3 linked regions of the Streptomyces collinus Tu 365 genome follow. The protein of the gene in region 3 interacts with the protein of the main gene of each other region in a pairwise test. Links are inferred from orthologs where the notes say so. Each region holds a gene or a part of one and is shown on either strand. Other genes may lie near its edges.

Region 1 (4,390 bases), 630 kb from region 3 along the record:
AGTACACGATCACCAAGAAGCCGCTGCTCGCCAACGACCCGCACCTGTCGGCGTCGCTGCCGTCCGTCTGGTACCAGATGGGCCTGCACTGCCGCACCGTCTCCAGCAAGTGCCAGTACGACGTCGCCGGCTACACCTTCGCCGGGATGCCCGGTGTGATCATCGGCCACAACGCCGACATCGCGTGGGGCATGACCAACTCCGGGGTGGACGTCACCGACCTCTACCTGGAGAAGGTCACCGCCAACGGCTACCAGTACGACGGCAAGGTGCGGCCCTTCAAGAACCGGCAGGAGACCATCAAGGTCGCCGGGGGCAAGTCCAAGACCATCGTCGTGCGCCAGACCGCCGACGGGATGCCGCTGCTGTCCGACCGCGACGACGAACTCGTCCAGGTCGGCAGGAAGGCCACGGTCAACACGGCCGCACCCGACCGCGGCGACGGCTACGGCATCGCCCTGAGGTGGACGGCGCTCGACCCGGGCACCTCCATGGACGCGGTGTTCGCCCTCGACAAGGCAGCCGGCTGGAGCGACTTCCGCTCCGCCGCCGCCCTGTTCGACGTGCCCTCGCAGAACCTCGTCTACGCCGACACCGCGGGGCACATCGGCTACACCCTGCCCGGGAAGATCCCCACGCGCTCCTCGGCGGACGACGGCTCGATCCCGGCTCCCGGCTGGGACTCCAAGTACCGCTGGACCGGCTTCATCAAGAAGAACGAGCTGCCCTACGAGTACGACCCCGCGCGCGGCTACATCGTCACCGCCAACCAGGCCGTGGTCGACCCGGACAAGTACCCGTACACGCTCACCACGGACTGGGGCTACGGCACCCGCAGCCAGCGCATCACCGACCTGATCGAGTCGAAGATCAAGGACGGCGGCAAGATCTCCACCGAGGACATGCGCCAGATGCAGCTGGACAACAGCAGCGACATCGCCAAGCTGCTCGTGCCCAGGCTGCTGAAGATCAACGTCGACGACAAGGACGTCCGCCAGGCGCAGAAGCTCCTGGAGGGCTGGGACTACACCCAGGACGCCGACTCCGCCGCGGCCGCCTACTTCAACGCGGTCTGGCGCAACATCCTCAAGCTCGCCTTCGGCAACAAGCTGCCCAAGGAGCTGCGGGTCAAGGGCCAGTGCCTGTGGGTCGACAAGATCGACAGCACCGGTCCGGTCGACGACGACAGCAAGGTGCGCGAGTGCGGCGAGCGCGACGCCGACCAGGCCCAGCCGGACGGCGGCGACCGCTGGTTCGAGGTGGTCCGCACCCTCATGGAGAAGCCGGACAGCGACTGGTGGAAGACCCCGGCGGGGGCGGGTGACCGCAAGAAGGCCGACAACATGGACCAGCTCTTCGAGCGCGCCATGGTCGACGCCCGCTGGGAGCTGACCGCCAAGCTCGGCAAGGACATCGACTCCTGGAGCTGGGGCCGGCTGCACCGCCTGTTCCTGAAGAACCAGACGCTCGGCACCGAGGGCCCCGGATTCCTGCAGTACGTCCTCAACCGCGGCCCCTGGAAGCTCAGCGGCGGCGAGGCGACCGTCAACGCCTCCGGCTGGAACGCGGCCGGCGGTTACGGCGTGGTCTGGGTGCCGTCCATGCGGATGGTGGTCAACCTCAAGGACCTCGACAAGTCCCGGTGGATCAACCTGACCGGCGCCTCCGGGCACGCCTACAGCGCCCACTACGTCGACCAGACCGGCAAGTGGGCCAAGGGCGAGCTGCTGCCCTGGTCGTTCACGGACAAGGCGGTCGACGGGAGCACGAGCGACACCCTCGTCCTCAAACCGTGAGCCGAGGGCGCCACATCGACGGCGGGGGCCGCCACGCGCGCGCGTGGCGGCCCCCGCCGTCGGCGTACCGGCCGGATCAGGCGCCGGGGAAGCGGCGCACGCCCGACGGGGTCACCACCGCGTGCACCGGCCGGTCGTGCGGCTCCGCCGGCACGCGCGCGACGACCTCCGTGTCGTAGAGCAGCACCACCAGGGCGGGGCGGGCGCCCGCGCGCTCCAGACGGGCGAGCACCCGGTCGTACGACCCGCCGCCGCGCCCCAGGCGCATCCCGCGCGCGTCCACCGCGAGCCCGGGCAGCAGGACCGCGTCGGCCGCGGTCACCGCGTCCGGTCCGAGCCGCTCGCCCGAGGGTTCGAACAGGGCCATCTTTCCGCCATGTTGAATCCGCGTGAGCGAGCCCGCACCGGCGTACTCGCCCCAGTCCAGGTCGTTGTCGGGCAGCAGCGCGGGGAGCAGGACGCGGACGCCCCGCGCGCGCAGCGCGTCCAGCAGCGCGGCCGTGCCGGGCTCGGACCCGACCGAGACGTAGGCCGCCACCGTGCGGGCGCCCGCGAGTTCGGGCAGCTCCAGGGCGTGTCCGGCCAGCGTGCCGCCCGCCTCCCGGACGACATCCGGCGTCAACCTGTTCCTCACCGCCAAGAACTCCCGCCGCAACGTGCGCTTGTCAGGCTCGTCGGTGCGTCCGTCGTGTTCCACTGGTCGTTCTCGTGCCTTTCTCGATGTGCTCATGCTCAATGTGCTCATATGAGAGTCAAATAACCGGAGCCACACATTCCGCGCAAAGGCACCGGTTAAGGTTCGGGCATGACTCAGTCGCACCCCAGGATCAGCAAGGCTGTCATTCCCGCAGCAGGCCTCGGCACCCGGTTCCTGCCGGCCACCAAGGCCACTCCCAAGGAGATGCTGCCGGTCGTGGACAAGCCGGCGATCCAGTACGTGGTCGAGGAGGCCGTGTCGGCGGGGCTCGACGACGTCCTCATGATCACCGGACGCAACAAGCGTCCCCTGGAGGACCACTTCGACCGCAACTACGAGCTGGAGTCGGCGCTCGGGAAGAAGGGCGACGCCGAGCGGCTCGCGAAGGTGCAGGAGTCCAGCGACCTGGCCACGATGCACTACGTGCGCCAGGGCGATCCCAGGGGCCTCGGCCACGCCGTCCTGTGCGCCGCCCCGCACGTCGGCCAGGAGCCCTTCGCCGTCCTCCTGGGCGACGACCTGATCGACCCGCGCGACCCGCTGCTGCAGCGCATGATCGAGATCCAGGAGCGGCACGGCGGCAGTGTGATCGCCCTCATGGAGGTCGCCCCCGAGCAGATCCACCTCTACGGCTGCGCCGCCGTGGAGGCCACCGCCGAGGGCGACGTGGTCCGGGTGACCGGCCTGGTCGAGAAGCCCGACCCGGCCGACGCGCCGTCCGGCTACGCCGTCATCGGCCGTTACGTCCTCGACCCGCACATCTTCGACATACTGCGCAAGACCGAGCCGGGACGCGGCGGCGAGATCCAGCTCACCGACGCCCTCCAGCAGCTCACCGAGGACGAGAAGGTCGGCGGCCCGGTGCACGGCGTCGTCTTCAAGGGCCGCCGTTATGACACCGGCGACCGTGGCGACTACCTGCGTGCCATTGTCAGACTGGCGTGCGAACGTGAAGACCTGGGCCCGGACTTCCGGGCCTGGCTCCGCAGTTACGTAGCCGAGGAGATGCAGCAACGTTGAGCAGCGCCGCGACCCGTCCCGACGACCCGGACCACCTCTGGTCGGTGGACGAGCACCTGGACGACATCCTCACCACCGTCCGTCCCCTCGAACCCATCGAGCTGCACCTGCTCGACGCCCTGGGCTGCGTCCTGGTCGACGACGTCACGGTGCCGGTCTCCCTGCCGCCGTTCGACAACAGCTCCATGGACGGTTACGCGGTGCGGGTCGCGGACGTGTCGGGCGCGAGTGAGGAGTTCCCGGCCGTCCTGGAGGTCGTCGGGGACGTCGCGGCGGGCGCGGCCGACCCGGTGCGGGTCGGCCCCGGCCAGGCGGCCCGCATCATGACCGGCGCCCCGCTGCCGCCCGGCGCCGAGGCCGTCGTCCCCGTCGAATGGACCGACGGCGGGCTCGGCGAGGGACCGGTGAACGGGATGCGGGCGCGCAGCCTGGCCCCCGAGGGCTCCGAGGGGCAGGTGCGCGTGCACCGCCCCGCCGAGGCACGCGCGCACGTGCGCGCCAAGGGCGGCGACGTGAAGGCCGGTGACCTCGCCCTGGAGGCCGGGACGATCCTCGGCCCGCCGCAGATCGCCCTGCTCGCCGCCATCGGCCGGGGCACCGTCCGGGTGCGGCCGCGCCCGCGCGTGGTCGTCCTGTCCACCGGCAGCGAGCTCGTCCAGCCCGGCGAGGAACTGGCCCACGGCCAGATCTACGACTCCAACAGCTTCGCCCTCACCGCCGCCGCGCGGGACGCGGGCGCCATCGCCTACCGGGTGGGCGCCGTCGCCGACGACGCCGACATCCTCCGGTCCACCGTCGAGGACCAGCTCATCCGCGCCGACCTGCTCGTCACCACCGGCGGGGTCAGCGTCGGGGCGTACGACGTCGTCAAGGAGGC
Region 2 (4,391 bases), 1.5 Mb from region 3 along the record:
TCTGGAGGTGCAGGTCGATCCCCGGCTGGGTGGCCAGCACCGGCAGATAGGCCTTCTGCGCGATGTCCCCGAGTCCGATGCAGCCGACCTTCACGTGCTCTCCCCTGCCGCTCGCGTGCGCGTACTCCCCCGGCAGCATACGGGGACCGCCGTCCGGACAAGCCGCCGAAGCCCGGCGCCATCGGCACCCGGAACGTCACCTTCCGGGCGGCAGGGCCCTTCGTTAGGGGCAGGAGATCACCCGTGCGGGGGCATCCGCGTACGGTGCGCGGTGCCAAGGGGGGCGCCGAACCAGCACAGTTGCCGGGTGCATCGAACGACGACGACCGCAGCGCTCCTGGTCACCGTGGCCGTCTCGGCCCTGTCCGGCTGTGTGACGGTACAGCGCCCGGCGACCCCCGGACCACTGCCGGACACGGCGCCTTCGCGGCTCACGGCGGCCCAGCCCGACGGCAGCGCGCAGCCGCGGGTGGTGCAGGCACCGGCCCGCGAGGCCCTGGAGATGGCCGGCCCGTCCGGACACCCGCACCGCACCGCACCGGCCGCCCCGCACCGGGCGGAGCCCGCGCCACCGGCCGCGCACCGCCCGCCGGCGCCACCCGCCCTCCCGCGGCCACACCCGGAACCCGCACACCGGCGCCCGGCCGACCCCCCGGCCCTGCCCCGCCCGGCACGCGGCGCCGAGGAACTCTGCGCCCTCGGCCGCAAGTACGGCGGCTGGCGCGGCGACAGCCCGGAGTCGGTGATCTGCGAACGGACGTACGGCCGTTGACCGCGCCTGCGGGGACACGACCACGAACCCCCGCCGCCTGCGAGCGGTGCAGGACCCTCGCCTGATGGGCCGAGGAGCGCGGGGCATCAGCCGAGGCCGCAGGCGCGGCGGCTCCGGCTGAGGGGCGCGGCGGCTTCACCCGCCGGTCGCGGGTGCAGCCGTGGCAAGCGGTGAAGCCGCACCGCGCCCCGGTTCAGGTGGTGGGGCGTTGGCGGGGTGGGCTCCAGTGGTCGCCGCCCGGGGAGTCGTCCTCGCCCAGGCGGGATTCGAGGCGGCTGATCGCCGCCCAGACTCCGTCGCCGTAGCCGTCGTCGGAGAGGGAACCGGCGGCGTGGCGGGCCCGGCGCAGATGGCTGTGGGCGGCTTCGGCGCGGCCCAGTTTGGCGTAGTCGGCGGCCAGGTTGAGGTGCAGGGAGGGCAGGAAGGCGCGGACGCTCGGCGGGTCACCGGCCGAGCGGTCGCCCGCCAGCTCCTCCGCCGCCGACAACGCCCGCAGGTCCCAGGCCAGTTCGTCGGACGGGTCGTCCTGGGTGTCGGCCAGGTAGTGGGCCAGGGTGCAGCGGTGCAGCGCGGCCCCGTGCTCGCCGATCTCCGCCCACAGCTGGAGGAAGCGGTGCCGGGCCTCCTCACGGTCGCCGCCGTGATGCAGCATCACGACCTGCCCGATCCGCGTCAGCACGGCGTCCGGTGCCGCCTGCTCCTGTCGCTCCGCCACCACGTCCTCCGGGCCGTCGTCGGCCGTCTGCTCAGCCGTCTGCCCCGACGCTAACCGGCGGCGCGGAGAATCCCCGGCAGGCGGCCCCGTGGGCGCGGGTCAGCCCAGGTCGGGGATGCGCCAGTCGATGGCCTCGTGCCCCTGCAGGGCCACCGCCTCGTTGATCCGGGTGAACGGCCGGGAGCCGAAGAACTTCTTCGCGGACAGCGGCGAGGGGTGCGCGCCCTTGACCACGACGTGCCGGCTCTCGTCGATCAGCGGGAGCTTCTTCTGCGCGTAGTTGCCCCACAGCACGAAGACCGCCGGGTCGGGCCGCGAGGCCACCGCGCGGATGACGGCGTCGGTGAACTTCTCCCAGCCCTTGCCCTTGTGCGAGTTGGCCTCGCCCTCCCGGACGGTGAGGACCGCGTTGAGCAGCAGCACGCCCTGCCGGGCCCACGGCATCAGATAGCCGTTGTCCGGGACGGGCAGGCCCAGCTCCTCCTTCATCTCCTTGTAGATGTTCCGCAGCGAGGGCGGCGTCCGCACGCCCGGGCGGACGGAGAAGCACAGGCCGTGGCCCTGGCCCGCGCCGTGGTACGGGTCCTGGCCCAGCACGAGGACCTTGACCTGCTCGTACGGCGTCGCGTCCAGCGCGGCGAAGACCTCCTCGCGCGGCGGGTAGACGGGGCCCTTCGCCCGCTCCTCCTCGACGAACTCGGTCAGCTCCTTGAAGTAGGGCTGCTGCAGTTCGTCACCCAGAACCCCGCGCCAGGACTCGGGCAGCATGGCGATGTCGGTCACGTCAACGTCCTCACGATGTGGATCAACTACGGCGTGCGGTCACTTCCAGTTCTCCGAACCTACAGGCGACCACTGACAACCGTTGCCGCGAGGCCGGATCACCAGCTCGTCTTGCGGTGCAGCGCCCACATCATCATGATCGTCGACGGGTCGAGGGCCTGCTCACCACCGGAGATGTCGTCGCTGGCCGCCACGTACTGCCGGCCCTGCCACAGCGGGATCAGCCGGGCGTCGTTCACCATGAGCTGCTGGGCCGCCTCCAGGTCCTTCACCACCTTGGCGCGGTTGCTCTGGGCGCGCGAACGGGGCAGCAGCACCGAGGTGATCTGCTTGGACGGGTAGGGCGTGCCGAGGGCGTTGTGGTCGCCGACGAACGGGGCGATGAAGTTGTCGGCGTCGGGGAAGTCCGGGAACCAGCCGCGGCCGAACACCGGGTACTCGCCCTTCTGGTAGCCGACCACGTAGGTCTTCCAGGGGCGGCTCTTGAGGGTGATGCTGAACAGGCCGGAGGCCTCCAGCTGCCGCTTCAGCTCCTGGAACATCACGCCCGTCTCGGAGCCGTAGCGGTCGGTGGTGTACCAGAACGTGAGCGGCACGCGCTGGGTGATGCCCGCGTCGGACAGGATCCGGCGGGCCTTGGCGACGCTCGGGTCGCCGAAGTCGTCGAAGAACGACGTGGTGTGCGCGGTCAGACCCTTGGGGACCATGGAGTAGAGCGGGTCCACGGTGTCCTTGTAGACCTTGTGCGCGATCGCTCCGCGGTCGACGACCTGGGCGACGGCCTTGCGGACGGCGGGCTGCTTGGCCCAGGAGTCCTTCGGGTTGAACACCAGGTAGCTGATGTCGGTGCCCGCGCCGTCGAAGAGCTGGAGGTCCGAATTGCCCTGTCGCTGGAGATCGATGATGTCGTCGGCGGCCAGACCTCGGTAGGTGACGTCGATCTGCTTGTCGCGCAGCGCCTTGACCATGCTGGACGAGTCGTGGAAGTAGCGGATCGTCACCGCGTCGTTCTGCCGGTCGGCGAAGCCGCGGTACCGGTCGTTGCGGACCAGGACGGCCTGCTTCTCCTCCTCGTAGGACTCCAGCTTGTAGGGCCCGGAACCGAAGACCGTGCCGTCCTTGCGCAGGGAGTCGGAGGGGTAGTCGTCGGGGTCGACGATCGACATGGCCGGAGTGGCCAGCACGAACGGGAAGGTGGCGTCGGACTGGTTGAGGTGGAAGACCACCTCGAGGTCGCCGACCGCCTCGACCTTGTCCAGGCTGCCGAGGAGTCCCGCGGGGCCGCCGGGCGCGTTGATGGTGCGGATGCGGTCGATGGAGTGCTGGACGGCCTGGGCGTTCAGCGCGTCGCCGTCGGCGAACTTCATGCCCGCGCGCAGCTTGCAGCGGTAGGTGCGGCTGGCGTTGTCGGTGAACGAGCAGCTCTCGGCCGCGTCCGGCTGCGGGGTGGTGGCACCGTTCGGGTAGGCGAGGAGCGTCTGGAAGATGTTCCGGTACAGCTCCCAGGACCCGTCCCAGGCCCCGGCCGGGTCCAGCGTGCTCGGCGCGCTGGTGGTTCCCACGACGATCGGGCCTTTGCTGTTGGGATCGCCGTTGGACAGCAGACTGCAGCCGGCCACCAGGGATATGGACGCGATCGCCGCGACTCTCCGCAGGAATCGGTTCCGGTTGAACACGCGCACGCTCCTCGATCTGCCATACCAAGGGTCGGCAGACCATACCGCAGCGTCTGGCTCCCCGAACCTCCTCCGGAACAGGACTTCTTGATCGATTGAACTATGACTACGTTGTCATTCCACCGAGCGCTCCCTGAGGCGCGTTTCGGGCGCCGTTCCGCTGGGAAACGGCGCCCGAACGAGACGTACGGACAGGGCGGTCAGCCCACGCCGGCGTTGAGGAAGAGACCGCCGTCCACGACGAGCGTCTGCCCCGTGACCCAGTCGGACTGGGTGGAGGTGAGGAACGCGGCCGCGCCGCCGATGTCGGCGGGCACGCCGAGCCGGCCCAGCGGGTAGGAGGCGGCGGCCTCCGTCTCGCGGCCCTCGTACAGCGCCTGGGCGAACTTGGTCTTCACCACGGCCGGGGCGATGGCGTTGACCCGCACCTTCGGCGCGAACTCGT
Region 3 (4,234 bases):
TCGCGGTCGGCGGCCAGCTGCTCACCCTGCGCGGCCTGGGCGGCGAGTACACCGAGGTGTACCTGCCCCTGCACGGCGCCCACCAGGCGCACAACGCGGCCGTGGCGCTCGCCGCCGTCGAGGCGTTCTTCGGCGTCGGCGCCCAGCGCGCCGAGCCGCTGGACATCGACACCGTGCGCAAGGCCTTCGCCGCGGTCTCCTCGCCGGGCCGGCTGGAGGTCGTCCGGCGCTCTCCCACCGTCGTCCTCGACGCCGCCCACAACCCGGCGGGCGCCGAGGCCACCGCCGAGGCCGTGCGGGAGGCGTTCGACTTCACCCGGCTGATCGGCGTGGTCGGGGCGAGCGCCGACAAGAACGTACGGGGACTGCTGGAGGCCTTCGAGCCGATCTTCGCCGAGGTCGTCGTCACCCAGAACTCCACCCACCGCGCCATGGACGCGGACGAGCTGGCCGCGATCGCCGTCGAGGTCTTCGGCGAGGAGCGCGTCCAGGTCGAGCCGCGGCTGCCCGAGGCCCTGGAGGCGGCGATCACGCTGGCCGAGGAGGAGGGCGAGTTCGCGGGCGGTGGCGTCCTGGTCACCGGTTCCGTCATCACCGTGGGCGAGGCTCGCCTGCTGCTCGGGAAGGGCTGAGGTGCCGTCGTGCGTACGCTCTGTTCATCGACCCTGATCGGCGAGTTCTTCGTCATCGGCTTCGCCGCCCTGGTGGCCATGAAGGACCCCGGCCTGGCGGTGTCGACCGTGTGGCTGGTCAGCGGGATCGCCATGGTCCTGTGCGTGCTGCTGTGCGGCATGGTGACCCGCCCCGGCGGCGTCGCCCTCGGCTGGGCCCTCCAGCTCGCCCTGGTCGCCTCCGGTGTCTTCGTGCCGACCATGTACTTCATGGGCGCGGTGTTCGCCGCCCTGTGGTGGGCGTCGGTGCACTTCGGCCGAAAGGTGGACGAGGCGAAGGCCAGGTTCGCGGCCCAGGCGGAAGCACCCTCCACTACACCTGACGCTGTGTGACGGGCGGCCCGACACGCCCTGTAACCTCGTCCCACCGCACACGTCAGTAGTAAGGAGCCCTCCGTGAGCCAGCGCACCCTCGTCCTGCTCAAGCCCGACGCCGTCCGTCGGGGCCTGACCGGCGAGATCATCAGCCGTATCGAGCGCAAGGCGGGCTGGCGGATCACCGCGCTGGAGCTGCGCACCCTGGACCAGGACACCCTGGAGCAGCACTACGGCGAGCACAAGGGCAAGCCCTTCTACGAGCCGCTGGTGGAGTTCATGGCCTCCGGCCCGGTCGTCGCGCTGATCGTGGAGGGCGAGCGGGTCATCGAGGGTCTGCGCGCGCTGGCCGGCCCGACCGATCCGATCGCCGCCGCGCCCGGCTCCATCCGGGGGGACTACGGCGTGATCGTCCGCGAGAACCTGATCCACGCCTCCGACTCCGAGGAGTCCGCCGAGCGTGAGGTGAAGATCTTCTTCCCGGGCCGTGCCTGAGGCGCGCCGGACGGAATTTTCCAAGAATTTTCTGAGTGAGCGTCAGCTCGCCCTCGGGTGTCTGACCTGGGACGGCCGTACGTTTTCGGCCGTCCCTCGGCATATGCGTTGCCGATCGGGGGAACGCGTGCCCCCGATGGCCCGTCTCCGAAGGCGAGGCGCCACGCCATCTGCTGACAATGGCGGAGACCCTCGCGCAGTGTTCGCGCAGGCGCGTTTACGATAGAAGCCTTCACGTCACAGCACCCGCCTCGCCGACCTGATATGCCCTCAAAAGCTCAGGAAGGCCAGATGAATCCGGATGGGGAACTCAATGTCGTTCATCGGCCGTGACATGGCTGTCGACCTCGGGACCGCCAACACGCTGGTGTACGTCAGGGGCCGCGGAATCGTTCTCAACGAGCCCTCCGTCGTCGCGATCAACACCAACACGGGCGGCATTCTCGCGGTCGGTGCGGAAGCGAAGAAGATGATCGGCCGGACGCCCGGGAACATCGTCGCCGTACGCCCGCTGAAGGACGGCGTGATCGCCGACTTCGAGATCACCGAGCGGATGCTGCGCTACTTCATCCTGAAGATCCATAAGCGTCGGTATCTGGCCAGGCCGCGCGTGGTCGTCTGTGTGCCCTCGGGCATCACCGGCGTCGAGCGCCGCGCCGTGATCGAGGCGTCCTCCCAGGCGGGCGCGCGCCAGGTGCACATCATCGAGGAGCCCATGGCCGCGGCCATCGGCTCCGGCCTGCCGGTCCACGAGGCCACCGGCAACATGGTGGTGGACATCGGCGGCGGCACCACCGAGGTCGCGGTCATCTCGCTCGGCGGCATCGTCACCGCCCAGTCCATCCGCGTCGCCGGCGACGAACTGGACAACGCGATCATCCAGTACATCAAGAAGGAGTACAGCCTCCTGCTGGGTGAGCGCACCGCCGAACAGATCAAGATCACGATCGGCTCGGCGTACGACCTCGACTCCGACGAGCACACCGAGGTCCGCGGCCGGGACCTGGTCTCCGGCCTGCCGAAGACCGTCGTCATCTCGGCCGCCGAGGTGCGCAAGGCGATCGAGGAGCCGGTCAACGCCATCGTCGACGCCGTCAAGACGACCCTCGACAAGTGCCCGCCGGAGCTGTCCGGCGACATCATGGACAGGGGAATCGTTCTGACCGGCGGCGGAGCTCTGCTGCGCGGCCTGGACGAGCGGTTGCGGCGCGAGACCGGCATGCCGATCCACATCGCCGAGGATCCGCTGGACAGCGTGGCGCTCGGATCGGGCAAGTGCGTCGAGGAGTTCGAGGCGCTCCAGCAGGTCCTGGACGCCCAGCCCCGCAGATGACGTGACACGCCGATTCCGCCGTACGAGACGTTCTCCTCTCGTGCGGCGGATCGTCGCTATCGAGGCATAAGCTCCCCCCACATGGGCCCCTTCGGTCGGCGCTCCCCGAGCGGCGCCTCAAGGGGTCCCCGAATTCCTATCGAGGAAGGGCACGGCCGCCGCACGTGAGGGACACCAAAGAGAGCCGGCTGCTCCTGGTCCTGCTGATCGCCATCGCGTTCGCGCTGATCACGGTGGACATCCGAGGAGGCCGGAACTCACCGGTCGACGGCGCCCGGCACGCCGCGGCCGCGGCGTTCGGCCCCATCGAGAACGGCATGTCCTCGGCGGTCGACCCCGTCGGCAACGCCGTCTCCGCCGTCCGCGACTCCGGCAGCCGCCACGACCGGCTCGCCGCGCTGGAACGCGAGAACGCGGCCCTCAAGGCGAAGCTCGGCAGCGACGACCGCAACCGCAGCCGCCTGGGGCAGCTCGACAAGATGCTGAAGCTCGCCGGCGAGGGCCAGTACGGCATCAAGGGCGCCCAGGTCATCGCCATAGGGTCGGCGCAGGGCTTCTCCTGGACCATCACCATCGACGCCGGCGCGAGCGACGGCATCCGGCGCGACATGACCGTCCTGAACGGCGACGGTCTCGTCGGCCGGGTCACCACCGTCGGCCCCGACACCTCCACCGTCCTGCTCGCCAACGACCCCGACTTCACCGTCGGCACCCGTATGGAGAACGGCGACGAACTCGGCTTCGCCTCCGGACAGGGCGACCGCCCGCTGCGCGTGGAACTCCTCAACGGCAAGGCGGAGGTGAAGAAGGGCGACCGCCTCGTCACCTTCGGCTCGCAGGCCGACAAGCCCTTCGTACCCGGCGTCCCGGTCGGCGTGGTCTCCCGCGTCGACCCCTCCGGCGGCGGCCTCACCCGCACGCTCTACGTCACCCCGTACGTCGGCTTCACCAAGCTCGACATCGTCGGCGTGGTCGTGGCGGCCCCGAAGAAGGACCCCCGCGACGAGGTCCTGCCGGCCAAACCCAAGCCGACCCCGACGCCGACGGTGACCGTCACGGTCACCCCCTCGGCGGACGCACCCGCAGACGGCCAGCAGCAGTAGGAGCTGAGTTTTCTTCATGCGTGTCAACCGGATCCTGCTCTCCACCGCCCTGGTCGTCGTCGCCCTGGTCGTCCAGGTCAGCGTCCTCGCCCGGCTGCACCTGCCGGGCGCCGTCCCCGACCTGCTGCTGCTCACCGTCCTCGGCCTCGCCATGGTGTACGGCCATGTGGGCGGCGCCCTCGTCGGCTTCGGCGCCGGACTGCTCGCCGACCTCGCCCCGCCCGCCGACCACGCGGCCGGCCGCTACGCCCTCGTGCTGTGCGTCACCGGCTACTTCGCCGGACTCATCAGGCCCGAGAACGGCCGCCTGAAGTCGG

The links.
Region 1: the proteins of ndk (region 3) and B446_RS16505 interact in binary tests that used the Escherichia coli proteins (3 or more experiments, as listed by UniProt). The link is inferred for Streptomyces collinus Tu 365 from one-to-one orthologs.
Region 2: the proteins of ndk (region 3) and B446_RS06845 interact in binary tests that used the Escherichia coli proteins (3 or more experiments, as listed by UniProt). The link is inferred for Streptomyces collinus Tu 365 from one-to-one orthologs.

The regions. Positions count from the first base shown.
Region 1 is NC_021985.1:3,818,974-3,823,363, reverse strand. What follows is about bases 700-3,629. They hold B446_RS16505 (5-formyltetrahydrofolate cyclo-ligase), read right to left. Parts: upstream 2,527-3,629; coding sequence 1,873-2,526; downstream 700-1,872. Other genes in these bases: glp (gephyrin-like molybdotransferase Glp), read left to right, coding at 3,510-3,629; galU (UTP--glucose-1-phosphate uridylyltransferase GalU), read left to right, coding at 2,602-3,513; B446_RS16510 (penicillin acylase family protein), read left to right, coding at 700-1,796. In the rest of the region: more of B446_RS16510, read left to right, coding at 1-699; more of glp, read left to right, coding at 3,630-4,390. UniProt on the Escherichia coli protein: Involved in the removal of 5-formyltetrahydrofolate.
Region 2 is NC_021985.1:1,654,567-1,658,957, forward strand. Bases 429-3,359 are described here. They hold B446_RS06845 (uracil-DNA glycosylase), read right to left. Parts: upstream 2,271-3,359; coding sequence 1,587-2,270; downstream 429-1,586. Other genes in these bases: B446_RS06835 (hypothetical protein), read left to right, coding at 429-772; B446_RS06840 (hypothetical protein), read right to left, coding at 966-1,487; B446_RS06850 (ABC transporter substrate-binding protein), read right to left, coding at 2,369-3,359. Also shown: B446_RS06830 (Gfo/Idh/MocA family protein), read right to left, coding at 1-94; more of B446_RS06835, read left to right, coding at 308-428; more of B446_RS06850, read right to left, coding at 3,360-3,946; B446_RS06855 (SDR family oxidoreductase), read right to left, coding at 4,147-4,391. UniProt on the Escherichia coli protein: Excises uracil residues from the DNA which can arise as a result of misincorporation of dUMP residues by DNA polymerase or due to deamination of cytosine.
Region 3 is NC_021985.1:3,192,234-3,196,467, reverse strand. The notes cover bases 1-2,774. They hold ndk (nucleoside-diphosphate kinase), read left to right. Parts: upstream 1-1,067; coding sequence 1,068-1,481; downstream 1,482-2,774. Other genes in these bases: B446_RS13800 (rod shape-determining protein), read left to right, coding at 1,795-2,774; B446_RS13810 (DUF4233 domain-containing protein), read left to right, coding at 642-1,004; folC (bifunctional tetrahydrofolate synthase/dihydrofolate synthase), read left to right, coding at 1-632. Also shown: more of B446_RS13800, read left to right, coding at 2,775-2,814; rod shape-determining protein MreC, read left to right, coding at 2,979-3,917; rod shape-determining protein MreD, read left to right, coding at 3,934-4,234. UniProt on the Escherichia coli protein: Major role in the synthesis of nucleoside triphosphates other than ATP. The ATP gamma phosphate is transferred to the NDP beta phosphate via a ping-pong mechanism, using a phosphorylated active-site intermediate.